Linked DNA regions of Neorhizobium galegae bv. orientalis str. HAMBI 540. The protein of the gene in region 2 binds, or shares a complex with, the protein of the main gene of each other region. Links are inferred from orthologs where the notes say so. Each region holds a gene or a part of one and is shown on either strand. Other genes may lie near its edges.

Region 1 (3,293 bases), 2.9 Mb from region 2 along the record:
GACGCGAGCGGCCAGGTGGTCGCCAATGCTCCCTATCAGGTCGGCACCCAGAACTGCCGCCAGTATCGCCATACGGTGACCATGAATGGCCGCGACATGACGGCGCGGGGCGCTGCCTGCCGCAATTCGAACGGCACGTGGACGCCGCTCACCTGATTTCCTCTGCCGCTGTTTGACATGGGTCATGGCCGCTGGATCGGATTAGGTCCATATGAGGCTTGAACTTGCGGCCAAACGCCTCAAATTCGCGTCAACGCCGGCTGCGCTGTTGGAAAGCACGGGCCGTTGCAGTAATGGGCCACTATGGTTTTATGGATCATCCTCGCAGCTCTGACGGCGGCCGTTGCGGCAATCCTCATCCTGCCCTTCGCCCGAGCCACCAAAACAGCATCCGCTGACCGTGCCGGAGAGGTCGCCGTCTATCGTGACCAGCTGGCCGAACTGGACCGGGACCGAGCCCAGGGCCTGATCGAGCCGCAAGAGGCCGAATACGCCCGCGCGGAGATCGGCCGCCGGCTGCTGGCTGCGGCCGGTGCCGGGGAAGCCGACGGGATTGCCGCTCCGAAGACACGCAAACATGGGCTCGCCACTGCCATCGTAACGCTGGTTCCGCCCGTCGTCGGGCTCTGTCTTTACCTGGCGCTCGGTAATCCCGGGCTGCCGGATCAGCCGCTCGAAGCGCGGCTTGCCAATCCCGGCAACAATGTCGCGCTGCTGGTCGCCAAGGCCGAGCGGCATCTCGCCGAAAACCCCGATGACGGTTCCGGCTGGGACCTGCTCGCGCCGATCTATTTGCGCTCCATGCGGCTCGGTGATGCTGAAATGGCCTATCGCAACGCGATCCGCATCCTTGGGGCCAGTCCGGTCAGGCTCGCGGGGCTTGGCGAAACGCTGGTCGCATCGAATGACGGGATCGTCACCGAGGACGCGCGTTCCGTCTTCGAGCAGGCGGTGAAGCTCGATCCGGACAATCCGCGTTCCCGCTTCTATGTCGGCCTCGGCTTAGAGCAGGCGGGCAGGGCGGCAGAAGCAAGGGCGCAGTTCGAGACGATTGCAAAAGCCTCGCCCGCCGACGCGCCGTGGATGCAGCTCGTCAACCAGCATATCGCCAAGAACGGCGGCACCATCGTGCCGGGACGGGACACGGCGCAGGTTCCGGGAAATCCGAGCCAGGCGGATGTGGCGGCAGCCGAAACCATGTCGCAGGGCGATCGGCAGGCGATGATCCGCGGCATGGTCGACAGCCTTGCGGAACGGCTGAAGCAGGATCCCAATAATCTCGAGGGCTGGGTGAGGCTGGTGCGCTCCTATTCCGTGCTCGGAGATAAACCCAAGGCAGAAGCGGCGTTGAAGAGCGGCCTCAAGCAGTTCCCGTCATCAGGAGAATTGGTGGCGCTGGCCAACGAGATGGGGCTTGCCGTCGAAGGAGTGGCCCAATGACCCGCAAACAGAAGCGGCTGGCGGTGATCGCAGGCGGCATGAGCTTCATCCTCGTCGCGGTGCTGCTCGTCATGTTCGCCTTCAGCCAGTCGGTCGCTTATTTCTTCATGCCGGCCGACCTTGCCAAGGCGGACGTCAAGCCCGGTACGCGCATCAGGCTTGGCGGGCTGGTGGCCGAAGGCTCGGTGAAGCGCGGCCAGGGCTCGACCGTGAGCTTTACCGTGACGGACGGCACCGGCAATGTGCCGGTCACCTATACGGGCATCCTGCCGGACCTGTTTCGCGAGGGCCAGGGCGTGGTGACCGAAGGCGCGTTCGATGCGGCATCGCATGGTTTTGTGGCCGACAGCGTGCTTGCCAAGCATGACGAAAACTACATGCCAAAGGAAGTCGCCGACCGGCTGAAGGCGCAGGGCGTCTGGAACGAAGGCCAGGGGAAACAGGGCCAAGCCAATCAGGGAAAACCCGGCAGTGCCAAGGGAGCGGTCACGCAATGATCATCGAGATCGGCCATTACGCGCTTGTGCTGGCACTTGCGACCTCCCTCATCGTCTCCGTCCTGCCGGTGATCGGCGCAAGGCGCGGCGACGTGGCGATGATGGCGCTGGCGCCGACCGGCGCGCTGGTGCTGTTCGCGCTTGTCGCCTTTTCCTTCGGCGTTCTGACCTGGGCTTATGTGGTCTCGGACTTCTCGGTGATGAACGTCTGGGAGAATTCCCATTCGCTGATGCCGCTGATCTATAAATTCTCCGGCGTCTGGGGCAATCACGAAGGTTCGATGCTGCTCTGGCTGCTGATCCTCGTTTTCTTCAGCGCGCTGGTGGCGGTGTTCGGGCGGAATCTGCCCGATACGCTGCGGGCCAATGTTCTTGCCGTTCAGGCCTGGATCTCGACCGCCTTCCTGTTCTTCATCCTTTTGACTTCCAATCCGTTCCTTCGCCTCAACCCGGCGCCGGCCGAGGGGCAGGACCTCAATCCGGTGCTGCAGGATCTCGGCCTGGCGGTTCATCCGCCGCTTCTCTACCTCGGTTATGTCGGCTTTTCGGTCTGCTTCTCGTTCGCCGTCGCGGCGCTCATGGAAGGCCGCATCGATGCCGCCTGGGCCCGCTGGGTGCGGCCGTGGACGCTCGCCGCCTGGACCTTCCTGACCGCCGGCATCGCCATGGGTTCCTACTGGGCCTATTACGAGCTCGGCTGGGGCGGCTGGTGGTTCTGGGATCCGGTCGAAAACGCCTCCTTCATGCCCTGGCTCGCCGGCACGGCGCTCCTCCATTCGGCGCTGGTCATGGAAAAGCGTGAGGCCCTGAAGATCTGGACCGTGCTGCTGGCGATCATGACCTTTTCGCTGTCGCTGCTCGGAACCTTCCTAGTGCGCTCGGGCGTGCTGACCTCGGTGCATTCGTTTGCGACCGATCCGACCCGCGGCATCTTCATCCTCTGCATTCTCGGCATCTTCATCGGCGGCGCCTTCGCTCTGTTTGCCTGGCGGGCGCCGATGCTGAAGGCGGGCGGCATTTTTGCGCCGATCTCGCGCGAGGGCGCGCTGGTGCTCAACAACCTGATCCTGACGGTGGCCACCGCGACGGTGCTGACCGGCACGCTCTATCCGCTGATCCTCGAAACGCTGACCGGCGAAAAGATCTCGGTCGGCGCACCGTTTTTCAACATGACCTTCGGCCTGCTGATGTTGCCGCTGCTGGTCGCCGTGCCGTTCGGGCCGGTGCTTGCCTGGAAGCGCGGCGATCTCCTGGGCGCCCTGCAGCGGCTCTATGCCTTCGCCGGCCTGGCGCTGGCTGCAGGCCTTGCCTTCTTCTACATCCAGAACGGTGGGCCGGTTCTGGCGATCTTCGGCC
Region 2 (3,245 bases):
TCGGATCGACGCCGATCGCCTTGTAGGGGTTGCCGAGTTCGCCAAGGAAACGCAGCGCGTTGTCGTTGCGGTCCTTGTAGTTGATCCCGACGATGGTGAGCCGGCCGTCGTTCGCCAGTTCCTTCAGGATCGGGTGTTCCTGGCGGCAGGGGACGCACCAGGAGGCGAAGACATTGACCAGGGTCAGCTTGCCGACGATCGCTGCGGTCGTCAGCGCTGCGGTGTTCGAGCCTTCAAGCGGCGGCAGCGCCAGCGACGGCGCCTTTTTGCCGATCAGGGCCGAGGGGATGGCTGAGACGTCGCGGCCGTTGACGTCCTGATCGTAGAGCATCTTGCCGGCGACGCCGGCAAAACCGAGGAAAATCACCAGCGGGATCAGCGGCAGCGCATAACGCGCCAGGCTTTTGCGCGGGGCTGGCTGGTTTCCGGTCTCGACGCTCATGCCGCGTCACCTGTCGGCTGGGCGGAGCGGCGGCGGATGCCGGAAGCCTCGAGTTCGGCCAGCTCTTTTTGACGCGCGCGCCCGTCCAGCCAGGTCCAGGCGATCAGACAGAGGATGACGACGGCCGCTACGGCATAGGACATGGCGATGTAGAACGTGTGGGTCATGATCTCTAAGCTTCCCGGCCAGCCAAACGTGCGGCCATGCGGCGCTGGGCTGCGACGCGGCGGCGCCAAATCTCGTTGCGCATCGCCATCACATGCAGGGTGAAGAACAGCAGGGTGAAGGCGATCGCCATGATCAGCAGCGGCCAGAGGAATTCCTGGTCGATGGTCGGGCCGCCCATGCGGATGACGCTGGCCGGCTGGTGCAGCGTATTCCACCAGTCGACCGAGAATTTTATGATCGGGATGTTGACGAAACCGACGAGGATCAGCACGGCGGAGACGCGGGCCGCCCGCGACGGATCGTCCATGGCGCGGTTGAGCGCAATCAGGCCGAGATACATCAGGAATAGCACGAAGACCGAGGTCAGCCGGGCATCCCAGACCCACCACGTGCCCCACATCGGCTTGCCCCAAAGCGAGCCGGTGGCGAGCGCGATTAGCGTGAAGGCGGCGCCTAGCGGAGCTGCCGCCTTGTGCGACACGTCGGCGAGAGGATGGCGCCAGACCAGCGTGCCGATCGCCGAAACGGCCATGACCGTGTAGCACATCATTGATAGCCAGGCGGAGGGCACATGCACGTACATGATACGCACCGTCGCGCCCTGCTGGTAATCGCCTTCCGTCGTGAAGCTCAGATAGAGCCCGATCGCGAAGACGATCACGGTCGCCGCCGCCATCCACGGCAGAATACGGGCCGCCAGCGCCAGAAATCGCGTCGGGTTGGCCAGGTCGCTGAACTTGCTGATGGCGAGGCTTTCGGTCATGGGCACTTTCTAATATGCGCGCGGAAAAATCAGCTTGATCCTGGTCAATTCGCTGGTCGTCGATCCGACCCCGTTTAATCCGATTCTAGTCAATCGCCGGCATTGCGCAACGCCAGTGCCGCGCCGAGCGGACCGAGCACGGCAAAAAACATCGTGATCGCCACCAATATCAAGAAAGGCGGCATAAACGGGGCAGGGTCCTCGACAGCCGCATAGGAGGCGCTGACCCCGAAGATCAGCACGGGGATCGCGAGCGGCAGGACAAGGATCGAGACGAGCAGCCCCCCACGCGGCAGGGCGACCGCGACGGCCGCGCCCACCGCACCGATGAAGGTCAGCGCCGGCGTGCCGACCAGCAGCGTCAGCATGGTGGCGCCGATCGCCACCTCGTCCATGTTCATGAACAGGCCGAGCAGTGGCGATGCGATCACCAGTGGCAGGCCGTTGCCGAGCCAATGGGCCAGGCATTTGACCAGCACGGTCAGCACCAGCGGATGTTCCTGCATCAGCAGAAGGTCCAGCGATCCGTCTTCGCGCTCGGTCTGGAACAGGCGGTCGAGGCCGAGCAGGGCCGACAGCAGCGCGCCGATCCAGACGATCGCCGGGCCGATGCGGGACAACAGATTGAGGTCCGGGCCGACGCCGAAAGGGATGACGGCGACGACCGTCATGAAGAAGAGGACCCCGATCAGCGCGCCTCCGCCGGCGCGGACCGAAAGTTTCAGGTCGCGGAGGAGGAGGGCGGTCATAGTGGGAGGCCTTGCGTTTGGGGCTTACCCCCCTCTGCCCTGCCGGGCATCTCCCCCTCAAGGGGGGAGATCGGATGGAGCTGCCGCTTTGCCCCAAAGTCGAGTTTCAGTCTACGGGCGCCAATTCCAAAACGTCCAACATTTGGCGAAGGTCCGACGTCTTGCCGATCTCCCTCCTTGAGGGGGAGATGCCCGGCAGGGCAGAGGGGGGTAATGCGGGGCAGGACGATCACCATCTCTCCTCCGTCACGCCCGCGAACCCCGCCATCCGCAATTCCCTTGCATTCTCCAACCCCAGCGGCTGGTGAGTCGCGGCCAATAAAATACCGCCGGCCGCAAGATGCGCCTTGATCAACTCGGTAAACACGGCCTCCGCGCTCACATCGAGGGCGGCGGTGGGTTCGTCCAATATCCAGACCGGGCGGTAAGCGACCAGCAGCTTGGCAAACGCCATGCGGCGCTGCTGGCCGGCGGAGAGATATCCGAAGGGCAGATGGATGATCCCCCCGAGACCCACGGACTCTGCGGCCTCGCCCGGGGAGATACCCTTGCCGTCCTCCGCATCGCCGAGGAAATCCTTCCAGAAGCCCAGATTTTCAAAGACCGTCAACTCCGCCTTCATCGCATTGCGGTGGCCGAGATAGTGGCAGGCCTCGGCGGCGCGCATGCCTGATTCGGAACTCTCGGAGATCCAGCTCACGCGGCCGGTTTCAGCGTGCAGCAATCCGGCCACGACGCGCAGCAGCGTCGATTTCCCCGATCCGTTGCGGCCAGTCAGGACGAGGCTTTCACCGGCTCCGAGGTCAAAGGAGATATCCGTGAAAATCAGGTCTTCGCCGCGTCTTGCGCTCAGGTTTTCGGCCAAAAGCCGCATGCTGGAGACCTTCATTAAGATTTTAATCATCGCATTCCGAAAATTTATTCGGAATGGGCGCCAAGCGTCTGGAACCCTTCTTAGAAATTATCTATAAGCACTGCAACCACGCCAGCGGCCGGCGTGATTTCAATCTTCCGCCGAACCTGAAGATCCCAAAAGTCTTCTCGTGCGGACAGCGGAAATGGTCGCACCCGCATCCTGATGTGCATGAAGTGCATAGGCGTCCGCACGCGCGTGTTGGCTCTT

Evidence for each region.
Region 1: the proteins of ccmB (region 2) and ccmE are in contact, whole or in part, in a solved structure (PDB 8CE8), measured with the Escherichia coli proteins. The link is inferred for Neorhizobium galegae bv. orientalis str. HAMBI 540 from one-to-one orthologs.

Annotation. Positions count from the first base shown.
Region 1 is NZ_HG938353.1:858,792-862,084, forward strand. What follows is about bases 208-3,186. They hold ccmE (cytochrome c maturation protein CcmE), read left to right. Parts: upstream 208-1,436; coding sequence 1,437-1,937; downstream 1,938-3,186. Other genes in these bases: ccmI (c-type cytochrome biogenesis protein CcmI), read left to right, coding at 304-1,440; RG540_RS04425 (heme lyase CcmF/NrfE family subunit), read left to right, coding at 1,934-3,186. Outside these bases: RG540_RS04410 (membrane protein), read left to right, coding at 1-156; more of RG540_RS04425, read left to right, coding at 3,187-3,293. UniProt on the Escherichia coli protein: Heme chaperone required for the biogenesis of c-type cytochromes. Transiently binds heme delivered by CcmC and transfers the heme to apo-cytochromes in a process facilitated by CcmF and CcmH.
Region 2 is NZ_HG938353.1:3,787,916-3,791,160, reverse strand. What follows is about bases 293-3,223. They hold ccmB (heme exporter protein CcmB), read right to left. Parts: upstream 2,123-3,223; coding sequence 1,463-2,122; downstream 293-1,462. Other genes in these bases: ccmA (heme ABC exporter ATP-binding protein CcmA), read right to left, coding at 2,352-2,996; RG540_RS18445 (heme ABC transporter permease), read right to left, coding at 615-1,373; ccmD (heme exporter protein CcmD), read right to left, coding at 439-609; RG540_RS18455 (DsbE family thiol:disulfide interchange protein), read right to left, coding at 293-442. In the rest of the region: more of RG540_RS18455, read right to left, coding at 1-292. UniProt on the Escherichia coli protein: Required for the export of heme to the periplasm for the biogenesis of c-type cytochromes.